Regions from separate parts of the Alteromonas sp. B31-7 genome, predicted to be linked through region 2. Evidence: predicted binding sites of a transcription regulator. Region 2 holds the regulator's gene; each other region holds the start of a gene.
What was found. The regulator FNR, encoded in region 2, switches genes on or off when oxygen is low (the NO sensors DNR and NnrR bind a similar motif). The targets are predictions, from matches to a motif close to TTGATCTAGATCAA.
Positions count from the first base shown of each region.

Region 1 (4,344 bases), 740 kb from region 2:
GGCAACCGTCAACCACACCGCCAATGGCAATGCCGTGGCTTTCACCAAATGTGGTTACAGTGAAAAGTTTTCCGAAGCTGTTACCTGACATAATTAACTATTAATCCTTACTACTAAAATACGTTACGAGTGTGTCTTTACCCACGGCAAAGATACCTGAACCACCGTTTTCAAATGCTAACCAGATAACCTCTAATCCAGGGAATCTATGGTTCATGTGCACTTCGCTATTGCCGACTTCTACGAATAGCCAGCCACCATCATTGAGGTAAGTGGGTGCTTCACGCAGCATGATATCCACCAATTCTAACCCATCTTCCCCAGCTGCCAGTGCGAGTTCCGGCTCGTGATGATATTCATCAGGCAAATCAGCCATGTCTTCTGCGTCAACGTACGGAGGGTTAGACACAATAAGGTCGTACTTTTGCCCCGTTAAACTCGCAAAAAGATCTGACTGAATAGGGTAAACACGATGGCTTAGCCCATGCTCTTGGATATTGATATCTGCCACTTCTAAAGCATCGGAGCTAATATCTACCGCATCAACCTGTGCATCTGGATATGCATGCGCTAAGGCGATAGCTATACACCCACCCCCTGTACACATATCTAGGATACTGGAGGGTGAAGCTTCCACAAAAGGCGCAAATTCGTTTTGAATGAGTTCGGCAAAAGGAGAACGAGGAATAAGTACCCGTTCATCAACATAGAAGGGCATTCCGCAGAACCACGCTTCGTTAGTGATGTAGGGAAGTGGCATGCGGGTTTGTACACGTTTTAGCACAAGTTCGGCTATTTTTTCCCGCTCACTTTTGGTTAAACGTGAAGCAAGTACGCTTTCTCCAACTTGTTCCAAAAGAGGATGAGGCAAATGCAGCGCTTGCATCACAAGGCTGGTGGCTTCATCCCACGCGTTATCTGTACCATGACCAAAATACAGGGCCGCATCATTAAAACGGCTGGTCGCCCATCGCGTCATATCTAGCAAGGTATGTAGATCTTCAATGGCTTCTTCTAGGTAAAACTTATCGGTCATGGTGTTTGGGTACATCAAAAATTTCAAAGCTGGTATCATACCCAAACTTACTGCCGATTCACATAATTAACTATGTACTCAAACGTACTAAATTATGCGTTTAGCAATGTTTTAGCCCTATTAGTTTGCGTAATTATTCTGAATGAAAACGTTTAAAAAAGAACTCAAGGCCTTTAAAAAGCAAATTTCTGATCCTAAATCGAACACAGAAACCCAAGGCCAAACTGAGGATGAGACATTTTCATTTGCCGATGCCATGCAAGGGGTTAAGCCCTTAACGCAAGATAAAGTAGAGCCAGATAAGCGGGTTGAACTGTTTGAAAAGTCACAGCAGGTATCTGGTCGAAATATAAAGCACAGCAAGCAATTGGCCGCGAGTTTCCACTTTTCTGATATGTACCAAGCTGCTTTGCCTCAAGAGGGGCCCATGCGCTTTTGCCAAGAAGGTGAATCCACCCACATTTTAAAGCAATTGCGACGGGGCGATTACTCCCCCGAAATGACGCTGGATTTACATGGGTTAACCCGAGAGATGGCAAAAGCGGAATTAGCCGCACTCATTCATACCGCGAGAAAAGAATCAGTAGATTGTGTTTGTGTGATGCATGGATTTGGTCAGGGCGTATTGAAAGCCGCTCTACCCCATTATCTTGTTCAGCACCCACATGTTCGTGCTTTTCACCAAGCACCGCAAGAATACGGCGGCCAAGCTGCGCTTTTGGTACTTATCAATATGCCGCGCCAAAACCATCAACGTTAGCCTTTGCACCTAGCCAGTAAAGCGGGTGATAGTGTTTACTTACTTTGGTCGGCGCTGTTGTGCATGAAAAGATAGGTGTAATACACCATCATACCTACAATAATGCCTATACCTAATAGCGATCCCCAAACCACAGGGTCTTTAATCATTGCCCACATCATAATTGGTCTCCTCTTCAACTAACGTCATAGTAGAAGAAGGCGGAGCCGACATTTATGATCTAGATCAAGGGGATTATCTCGAAGGCCGGTTTCATTTTGCGTTGTTGATCTGCATCAATTTTTGAGGGACGCGATACCTGTGACCACGCTTTATTAGCGAAAGACTACTTAAAAGAAAATGCATTGGGTCTCCTACCCTACCTGTTGTGCCGATTTTTCCATGAAAAAACGGGCGAGAGGAGACCGTGAAAATAATTCGCAAAAAGTTATTGCAAATCATTATCATTTTCATTAAAGTAGATCCTGCCTGTTCGACGTTGGGTAAAAAACGGTCTTGGCTTAGCGTCGTAGGGGGAAGACGCCTGTCTTCCCCCTTTTTTTTAAAATCTACTGTAACCTAGGTTTACCTGCCTGCATCGCCGTCGAAAATAACCCTTACGCATAGCCCTTTTTGCTGCCTGTTTTGGATAACAAGGTGGCCGCCATGGGCATCACATATTTCACGGCACAAGGCCAACCCCAATCCGCTGCCATTCGCTTTGGTAGAATAAAAAGGTACAAGGGCATTTGTCATCACCTGTTCGCTCATGCCCTTTCCAGCATCTAACACTTCTAATACCACGTGGGAATTCTGCTGTTTAATGACTAAGTGGATGTCCCTTGGTGAACCACCCGCTTCATGGGCATTTTTCAGCAAGTTAATAAGTAATTGCTCAATTTGCACGGCATCGGCGTGCAAATTCACCGGCGTTGGCATATCCAGGGTAAATTCATATTGCTGTTTTAACTGTGCTATCACACTTGTCCACTCAATGGGGGCAAATACAGGTGTGGGTAACTTAGCGAATTTTCCGTAGCCTTGGACGAATTGATTAAGATGTGCAATTCTTTCTTCGATGGTAAGAAACACCCGCTCTAAACGGGGGTCTTGGTTTTGATTGGCGACGATTTTTCCGCTATGTAGCAAACTGGATATTGGCCCTAACGAGTTATTGAGTTCATGGCTAATCACGCGGATCACTTTTTTCCAAACTGATACTTCTTGACGGTTTAGCTCGCGGGTCATTTGCTTGAGAATATAAAGGGTGTGCTGCTGGTTATTAAGTAAAAATGTGCCCTGCGCCAAATGCCAGGTTTCGACACCCTTTTCATCTTGCGGTAAGGTGAACAACCCTTCGCGGCTGTCTAGCATGACTTCACTTAAGGCACGGGGTTGCTTTGAAAGCAAACGGGGCAAAGAAAGCCCTTCAAGGCGCTGATTAACTGCAAAAAAGTCTCTGGCTTGATGGTTGCTAAACACCACGTCGTTTTTATCGTTCACTAATAGCAATACATCAGGTGAGCTTTGCAATACTTTATCGAGCATTAATTCCCGCTGATGCAACCATTGCTTTTCTTTGCGAAGTGATTGCGCGGATGCATTGTAAAGGGCGCAGAGATGAGCGAATTCGTCGGTGGTGGAACATGCCAATGTGGCGGCATATTCCCCGTCTTTGAAGTTGAGTAACCCTACCTCTAACGCTTGAATATTCTGGCTCATCGATTCAGTGGCCTTGTACACAACAATGGCACATAGCCCAAGCGCTCCCAGCACACAAAGTATCTTCACCCCTAGAGACAGCGGGGCCAGATAGAGCATAGGCGACAACCCTATAGCCGTCGCACTCAGTGACGCTGCTACCAGCTTGGTTCTAATAGATTTCACGATTTATAGCTTATTTTGTATTTATCGAGTCGCCGGTAAAGCGCCTGTCGCGACAGCCCTACATGTTTCGCCACTTGCGCAATTACCCCATTGTAGCGCACTAAGGCGGCTTGAATTTCCGCTTCGGTAGGCTCGCTTCCGGCTTTAACCAAAACGGTGTCTTCGCTATGGCTACTGGGTAAACCAAACGCGTCGGCATTTAACGGGCCATGCGGATGTAAGATATCCACTCTGCGGCATGCATTTTCTAGCTCTCTCACGTTACCGGGCCAAGGGTATTGAGTAATGGCCTGCTTTCCCGTTAAGCTAATTTCCCGGTTAGGCAAAAAGTGTTGAACCAGCGCCAACGCATCGTCACCCCGCTCGCTAAGTGGGGGCACATTAATTTCGATAACATTAAGGCGATAAAACAAATCCTCACGAAAATGCCCGTTTGCGATATCACTGGCTAAATCTGCGTTCGTGGCCGAGATAATACGAACGTTGGTATGCTGAGTTTTTACCGAGCCTAATTTTTCAAACTCGCCGGTTTGCAATACGCGCAACAGCTTGACCTGCCCCGATAAGGGTAAGGTACCAATTTCATCTAAAAATAGCGTGCCCCCGTTAGCGGCTTCAAAGCGCCCTATTCTGGACTTGTTCGCACTGGTAAATGCGCCGGCTTCAGCTCCGAACAATTCAG
Region 1 covers NZ_CP065233.1:3,106,516-3,110,859, forward strand. Annotated here, with positions in the region: gene aroC (chorismate synthase) at 1-91, opposite strand, end outside; gene prmB (50S ribosomal protein L3 N(5)-glutamine methyltransferase) at 101-1,036, opposite strand; gene smrB (endonuclease SmrB) at 1,179-1,796, shown strand; gene IUA53_RS13450 (DUF3149 domain-containing protein) at 1,832-1,957, opposite strand; gene IUA53_RS13455 (sensor histidine kinase) at 2,361-3,662, opposite strand; gene IUA53_RS13460 (sigma-54-dependent transcriptional regulator) at 3,659-4,344, opposite strand, start outside.
Region 1: the regulator FNR is predicted to act here: its motif matches at 2,062-2,075, upstream of IUA53_RS13450 (DUF3149 domain-containing protein).

Region 2 (4,344 bases):
CGTAAGCGTTTTTGAAGCTTATTTAGGTTGTATTTTTGTTTACTTTGCGATGGGCTATTAGCAACATCTGCACTGCTGATATTTGCACTCATAATAATACTGGCTTGGTTACTGCGAAAGCCGCCATTATACAACAAAGTCGACTTTATGAGCCATGCTAGTAAACACAATAACCCGCTTTAACGAAATTATTGCGCGATGTACAGATAATGGGCTGTCGCTATTTTTTATTTGCTAACGGCGATACAAAACCATCAGGTTTTACGGCCAGCACGTCGCAATCTAGTTCGTCAATCACGTGTTCTGCCGTATTGCCAATTAGTGCTGCCGACAGTCCCACCCGCCCCACGGTGCCAATTATCACTAATTCCGCGTCAATATCTTTGGCTACCATGGGGATGACTTTTTCTGGTAAGCCTTCTTTTACATAGGTGTTTGCTGTGGTAATACCGTATTTTTTTGCATGGCCTGCCATTTCAGCTTGGTGATGATGTTTTACCGAGTTGTTGTAAGCGTCAGGGTCAAATTCAGGTACTTCTATCGCAATATTCAACGGTGTAGAAGGGTAACTGTTGACGAGATTGACATTGCCGTTCAGTAACTTTGCATAATCATTGGCAATCACAGTCAGTTTATCGTTCAATAGGTTATGTTCGTCATCTTCAGAACCCACATTCACCGCAGCGATGATTTGGCCACCTTCTGGCCAATCATGCTCTTTCACTAATAGCACTGGGCTAGGGCACTTACGCAGTAAATGCCAGTCGGTTGGCGTAAAAATAACCGAGGCGAGATCATCGTGACGCTTAGTAGCTTTTACTACTAAATCAATATCGTTATCAATAACATGGTGAATCACTGCCTCAAAAGCGCGATTATTCCACTGAACCACAATGTCTATATGGGAAAAGCCAAGTTGGCGTAAGTGTTCTGACAGCCAGCTTGCATGCTCTTTGGTAACGGCGTCTTTCATAGCCTCACGTTCATCCGGGCTTAACATGGTGGTCATATCATAGGATAAATCGTATACCACCAGCATAGCGGTGATCGTTGCGCCTGTTTTGTCAGATATTTCTTGAGCGCGACTGAGGGCGGGCTGGGTGTCTCTCTCCATTTCTACAACAGCGAGAATGTGTTGATAATTAATCATAACCCCTCCGAACTTCATCGTTTGCGATAGTTATGATGTAAGTGTAATACCTATTTGTAAAAACGTAAGTTGTTTTAGATCAAAGCGATTACAAAATATCAGATACCTGTACAGGCAATCGTTGGCACAGTGACATTTTGTAGTTTACTGTCCAATGCGTCGAAATTGAGAATAGTGATGAGTTTGCCGTCTACGCGAATGATCGCTTCTTTTTGAAAGCGACTTAATAAACGGCTTATTGTCTCAATGGTTAACCCTAAATAGTTGCCTATTTCGTTTCTTGTCATCGTTAAATGAAACTCACGATGGGAGAACCCTCGCTCTTCAAAACGGCCAGAAAGATGCGCCAGAAAATATAACAACCTTTCTTCGGCAGAACGCTTATTGAGTAACATGATCATATCGTGATCCTGCTTAATTTCAGCGCTCATAAAGCTCATGATCTGGCGGCGCAATTTGGGGAATTGCACCGACATTTCATCCAATGTTTCGTAGGGGAGTTCGCACACCATGGCGGTTTCAAGCGCTTGGGTATAGCTTTGATGCTTTTGGCTACGAAGGGCGTCAAAGCCGATGATGTCGCCAGGAAAATGAAAGCCGGTAATTTGCTCTTCACCATCAGCGTTAGTGACAAAGGATTTGAAAGAGCCGGTGCGTACAGCAAATAACGAATGAAATACATCGCCATTTTTTACCAGCGCGTCGCCTTTATGCAAGGGCTTTTTTCGTTCAATAATGTCGTCTAGCGACTCAATTTCTGTTTTATTCAGCGCCACGGGTAAACATAAATGACTAAAACTGCAATTTTGGCAGTGAATTGAAAACTCGCTTCCTTTGCTCATAATAACCGCACCTAAACTGGTAAACTCTACGTAAATGTTACTACGATAGCGGCTAAAATGCGCGATAAATTAAATAAATTGCATATAAGGCCATACAAACCGCTAGTGTCTGTCGAAGTTTTGGCTGCTGGAAAGCAGACACAATGTAAGCCGCCCCCGTGCTTGCCGCGAGTAATGTAGGTAAAGTGCCCAAGCCAAACGCAAACATAATGGAAGCACCGTCCACCGCTGTCCCTGATGCTAATGCCCAAGTAAGGGTGGAATACACGAGTCCGCAAGGTAACCAGCCCCAAATAAAGCCGTACGGTAACGCATGCCAAGGGGTTTTAAAGGGGAGAAAGCGTTTGGAATAAGGTTGAATACGTTTAAATATGCCTTTCCCTAGGGCCTCAACATGGGTTAAGCCTGTCCACCATTTTCCCAAATAACAGGCTAAGGCCAACAGCATTAAAGCGCTGAGTAACGAAAGCACATAAGATGCGACAGGAATATAGTGGCGGGCAATTTGCCCCATGGCACCTGTGATTGCACCAGCTAAGGTGTAACTAGCTATACGACCAAGGTTGTAGGCGAGGGTAAAAGGAAACGCGGGCTTATGGCTAGGCGTAACCGAACGAAGCGCAGCGACAATACCACCGCACATGCCAACGCAGTGTACGCCCCCAGCAATACCGATGAGAAATGCTGACAACAGATTAATTTCTGTCATCATTTTCCTGATTTTGTTGCACTTTTTTGCGTTCTTCAGCCAAGGCTTTTTCCTCTGGCGATAAATCATCATCAAATAAAATGCTGTAACCCTGGCGGTCTAAATCTTCAAATTGATTCGAGCGTACCGCCCAAAAAAAGATAACCACGGCCACTGCAACAATAATAATGGCGATAGGGATAAGAACGTAGATAATACTCATATTAATTATTTACTTAATAGTCGTGTTGAATTGGTTACTACGATAATACTGCTGAGAGACATACCCACAACGGCCATCCAGGGAGACAACACACCGGCAATGGCAAAGGGAAGAATCAAAATATTGTAACCTACAGACCACGCGATATTTTGTCTAATTTTACGTTTAACACTTAGGGCAACATTAAGTAGCTGTGGCACGGATAAAAGACTATCACCCAGCAAGATGACATCGGCTGCCGTTTTTGCCACATCGGTGGCGTTACCCACTGCAACAGCCACGTCTGCACTTGCAAGCACTGGCGCATCATTTATCCCGTCACCCATCATAAGGACTTTTTTGTTTTGCTGTTGAAGCTTTTGTACTTCTTCAAACTTTTGCTCAGGGGACAAGCCACCAAGGGCAGTTTGAATAGGCAGGGTGTTAACAATATTATTCACGTTTTCTTGGGTGTCACCACTTAATACCATCAACTGATATTGGCTTAGCATATCTAATGTGGCTTGCGTGTCATCACGTAACTTGTCACTGACTAAAAACGCCGCTATTAGCGTGTTGCCAGACACCAATAGCACGTTGGCAACGAACGGCAAATTGGCGGGGAGTGATACGCCACAATAGGAAGCAGATCCCATGGAAAATGCACTGCCATTCACGTTTCCGCTAATTCCGCCTCCTGGCGTGACTTCGAAGTCTGATACTTTGTGCTTAATCTTACCTGTAAATGCTTGTTGGATAGGGTGTTCTGAGCGCGCTTCAAGTGCTACGGCAATGTCCATCGCTGTGGTTTTATCTACACCCTCTGCAAACCACGCCGACTGAATGGAAAACTTCCCTTGTGTAAGGGTGCCGGTTTTATCTAACGCAATGGTGTCAATGTCATTGAGTTGCTCAAGGGCATCAGCACGTTTTAGCAAAATGCCTTGTTTGTTTAGCTTAGCCACCGCGCAAGTGAGTGCCGAGGGCGTGGCCAAACCGAGTGCACAAGGGCATGTGGCAACCAACACGGAAATGGTAATCCAGAAGGCATCTTCATTGCCCACAAATGTCCAAAACCCGTAGGTGGCTGCTGAGATTACCAATACGGCGCTTACAAAATATCGAGAGAACTTGTCTGCCAGCAACGCGGCTTTGGGTTTGGAGGCCATAGCGCTGGCCTGTAAACGGACAATTTGATTAACCAACGCATGTTTTAGGCTTTGTGTGACTTTAATGGTTAATGCGCCATCTTGGGCAACGGTACCACCGTAAACACTAGCAGTAGGGCGTTTATTCACCGGATTAAACTCGCCGGTGAGCATACTTTCGTCCACAGAAGCGGTGCCTTCCAGCACGATACCGTCTACCGGAATGGTCTCGCCAGCCTTTACAAAAACAATATCTTCTGGCCTTAATTGCTTGGCTAAACAATTCGAAAATGTGCCATCTGCATTCACTTTTG
Region 2 covers NZ_CP065233.1:2,368,555-2,372,898, reverse strand. Annotated here, with positions in the region: gene ttcA (tRNA 2-thiocytidine(32) synthetase TtcA) at 1-92, opposite strand, end outside; gene uspE (universal stress protein UspE) at 221-1,150, opposite strand; gene fnr (fumarate/nitrate reduction transcriptional regulator Fnr) at 1,249-1,992, opposite strand; gene IUA53_RS10035 (sulfite exporter TauE/SafE family protein) at 2,045-2,701, opposite strand; gene ccoS (cbb3-type cytochrome oxidase assembly protein CcoS) at 2,688-2,903, opposite strand; gene IUA53_RS10025 (heavy metal translocating P-type ATPase) at 2,909-4,344, opposite strand, start outside.

Region 3 (4,344 bases), 2.1 Mb from region 2:
TTTCGGTACGCCAACCTTGCACGCCTTGTCTTGCATAATAGGCTAAAACGCCCCGCTCTACTTGTTGGTTTTGGCTAACATCTATATCCAGAGATTTGCTTGCGTTACGCAGCATATCGGTCACCGTACTGGTGCGCTTCTTGTGATATTTTCGAGCATAGAAATCCTCGGCGAACGCTAACAGCGTGTCTGATTGCGGGTTGTCTATAATGTGCTCTAGATGCTGTTTTACTGCATCGGTATCGCCCGCTTTGTAGGTTTCTCTAAGCCATTTTTCTTTTGCTTTATCGCTTTGTGCCAATTTAAGAATATCGAGAGCTTTTAACTTATCAAACTCCATTAATTTCATGCCCAAAGCATAAATAAATTGGTCTCGATAAAATGCAGCCGACACACTCTGTACATCAGGAAACGGTAACTTGGCTACTCCAAGTAATGCCGCTTGATCGTAATAGGCCAGCTTGCTGTAGCGATCGGCGTAAAACCACGCCGCTTCTGTATCTTCTTTGCTGTCAAATCGCGCGCTATTGCCAACCGAGTCAGACCGCGTACGCATGACACCCAGATCGCGCATTGAAAACTGATTCAGCCGGCTTTTGGTATTGCCAAAGTAAACAAACAGTAAAAAGCGCAGAGCATTGTCAAACAAGCATACTAAATAATGGTCTAGTGAAAAGCGATCAGGCCACCCATGTAGCGCTATTTCTTGGCGCAACCTTTCAACTAATTTGGGTTTGGTGAGTGCCGATAACCCTTGCGTACTCCCGTAGGTAGCCATGAGTTCGATAATGGCGTCTTTCGTCAGTACGCCCGCCATATCCTGTACCGAGGCATGGGATAAATCACCGAACCACCCGCTTTCAATAAGGCTATCGATTTGCTGTTGCGGGAGTGATATTTCAGCATAATTAAATTGGCTACGATCGATGACGGCGTACTTGCGGTTGGCAGCACGCACCACAATGCACTGTTTATCTTCATCTAAGGCGCAAAAGCGCGTAATAAAGGTATTGGCCTGCTCGGTCAATAAGTGGCCACTCGCCCCATCAAAGAAGCGCAAAAATTCATGAAAGTGGGTTAAATAGTATCGGGGCGGTAAGTCTTTTCGCATTTTAAGGTACTGATCATCGAAACCACCAACAGTGTATATTTATACAGCACACTTAATCAACCCTTTACTTTTTAGCAATCCAGAGCCGCTTTTATCGCGTAAAAGAATAACTCGGGAATTAATGGCGGTGAGAATAATGAGTTTAACGCGTTCCATGGGGTTTTCATGCCCCTATTGCATGGCGCCCAATGAGGTAGAAATAGATGAGATCAACGACGTTGGTCAAGTTCAGGTATTAGATTGCCAAGTATGTTGCCAGCCTATCGAATTGAGAGTGTTCCAACAGGGTGATGACATTGATTTAGAGGCGACCTGCGAAAATGAGTGAACCATTTAATACCTACAAGCTTGACGATATCACCACCATGCCTCAACGCTATCGGGCAAACTTTATCAACAGTTTATCAGGCTTTAAGTCAGCGGCACTGCTTGGTACCACTGATGGAAAAAGTCATAACTTAGCGATTGTAAGTTCGGTGGTACATGTAGGCGCTAATCCTCCTTTACTCGGTATGATAATGCGCCCCCATACGGTACAACGAGACTCATTGAACAATATTAAACAGCAAGGTGTGTACACCCTCAATCATGTTCATACGCAATGGGTAGATAAAGCCCATCAAACCTCAGCCCGCTATCAACCAAAAGAAAGTGAGTTTGAAAAAGTAGGGTTAACGCCCTGGTTTAGCGATAATTTCAACGCACCGTATGTGGCTGAGAGTCATATAAAGATAGGCTTGAAGGTAGAGCAGCATTTTACGTTGTGTAACCAAACAGAGATGGTGATAGGGGCAATTAAAGAAGTACACCTTAATAAGGCCATGATGTCTGAGGACGGTTATGCGGATATCGAACGTGCAGGTAGTGCCTGTATATCTGGCCTTGATAGTTATCATAGTACCCACCGCATTGCGCAGTTTAGCTATGCGAAACCTGACACACCGTTAACCAATAAGTAAACTTTATGGGTGCCATTCATGTCTCATTCATCTAAACAGGCTATAGTTAGATGAATGAGATTTAATCTGGATCAATGAAGTTATTTCGTATTTAGCCGATCCTGACAATGCGCGTTATAGTATAATGTAGTGATAGAAAGAAACCTGCCTACGGGCAGGTTTTTGCGTTTAAAGCCTTGAATAAAAAAGAATCATTCTCGTTATTATCTCACTTGGAGAGAATTATGAAATCTGTAAACCGTCGCGACTTTTTGAAGTTGTCAGGGACAAGCTTAATAGGGCTAACCTTAGGTAGTGTTGCACTTCGCGCTCAGGCGCAAGAGCAACTTCAAGCGGATGATCCAACAGCCAAAGCACTTAACTACACCCCAGCCTCAACGGTTGACGGCGCACAGTGCAAAAATTGTATGTATGTACAAGGCGCAGATGGTGAAAACTATCGCCCTTGTGCGTTATTCCCCAATAAATTGGTTAACGCCAATGGCTGGTGTAGTGCTTGGGTTAAACGCCCCAGCTAAGACAGTGACAACAGGGCAAGTTAGTTAGCCTTTAGGTAACTGGCGTAGCCCCATTAGTGGGTAATGCCAGTCAGTTAAGCTGACTGGCATTTTTTCTTTTTGAGAGGATATTTCTTGGGTTTTGGCTTAACCCATCTTGGATAACACCTGTCCTCGCGCCTCGGCGGAAGTAAGCAGTATCCCATCTGAGTAAGTAAAGCATTGTATATTTTTGGTATGTTCCCCGGGCTACTCATAGATACAGTAACGAAGAAGTGCGTAATGGCCATAGCGCAACTTGTAAAGCTGAGTTGATTCGGTAATACACCGCCTAGTTTATTCGCCGCCGCAGTCATACCTTGTCTGATTAAGTTGTAACATAATAGAACGCCCCATAACTCTTGCCTTATCATGTCTGGGCGTTTACTTCTCAGCGTATACTCATTGTTCAGTAGTGACTGCTTCATCTCGCGATAACCCAGTTCAATCTCCCAGCGATATCGATACAACTCTACCATCTCGTCGCTAGGAAAACGCAATGGGTCCACCATTGATGACAACATCCTATACGTTTTTCCTTTAATAGTTTTGGTTACTAATCTAGCTTCTATAAATTCAGGTAAATCTTCGAACTTCTTTCTTGCCTGAGGCGTGCACGCTAGGCGTATATGCTTGTCTTGCTTACTAAAGCTGCTTATCACTTCGTATCGAAGGTCTTTTCTAGCAGGTATCATCCAATGCCTTTGCTCACCAGCTTGGTGCCAACGGTTTAGTAAGCCAAGCGAGTAGTACCCTTTATCGAATAGTGTTAAAGAATGGTCAGGGGTTGTTTCTACTAGCTCCTCTGCCAACTTCATTTCATTGGTACGATAGCCTGCAAAAGCGCTATTTATAAGCTGATGGCTAGTAATCTCCATATGACAGACCATACGGATTTGGGGGTAAATATTTTCACTATGCTGATTACTTTGCGTTTCAAACACCTTATGATTTTCTGGTGTATCGGCGGTTCGCCAAACGACACCATCCACAGCAAGTAAATTGAGTCCCGCCCAACGCTCAAACCGCGTAGACTCATAGCTATTTTTTGCCATCAAACGAAACACTTCTCGCACTGCATCTTCTCCTAATCGTTGCCTAGCTTGAACCATTGCGCTTGGTGCAACTAAAGCCTTTTTATCTGGCAGCATGATGTCCATCTGCGTCGCGATATTCCAGACAGATTCTTGCCGATACAGTGCCATGCCAACAATTGACCAGAGTACTGTTTCTAAAGGCAGCCTTCGTTTACGAATAGTAGCGACACCTGCTTGTTCGAAGCCTTGCTTAATAAGCTCTGGAGAAAGAAGCTCCGCATATTTTTCAAAGGTGTGAAAATTGTCTGAAGACTTAAAAACATTCGCTAATTCGCTTTCAAAACGCATAAAAAAATCCGATATCAGAACCTGATATCGGATTTTGAACCGTTAAAAAGATCGGTCAACCGATCGTTAAATTATTTCTTAACTGATCGGCATTACCCATTAGTGGGGCTTTTTAGTTTTACTGTCCACTCACAATATCTTCAAGTTCAGGGCTTTCCAAACGGCTTGGTAATAAACCTGGTTTTACATAAGCGCCATGCTTGGCTTCAAAAACACTGCCTATACGCAAAACTTTTTCATCTTGCCATTTACTGCCTATAAAACTTAATCCTACCGGTAATTGTTTTACCTCACCTGCCGGTACGGTTAAATGTGGGTATCCAGCAATGGCGGCTAAATAGCCAATTCCAATA
Region 3 covers NZ_CP065233.1:4,434,855-4,439,198, forward strand. Annotated here, with positions in the region: gene IUA53_RS19390 (exonuclease domain-containing protein) at 1-1,111, opposite strand, end outside; gene IUA53_RS19395 (CPXCG motif-containing cysteine-rich protein) at 1,248-1,439, shown strand; gene IUA53_RS19400 (flavin reductase family protein) at 1,432-2,070, shown strand; gene IUA53_RS19405 (high-potential iron-sulfur protein) at 2,295-2,588, shown strand; gene IUA53_RS19410 (IS4 family transposase) at 2,663-3,991, opposite strand; gene IUA53_RS19415 (amidase) at 4,110-4,344, opposite strand, start outside.
Region 3: the regulator FNR is predicted to act here: its motif matches at 2,132-2,145, upstream of IUA53_RS19405 (high-potential iron-sulfur protein).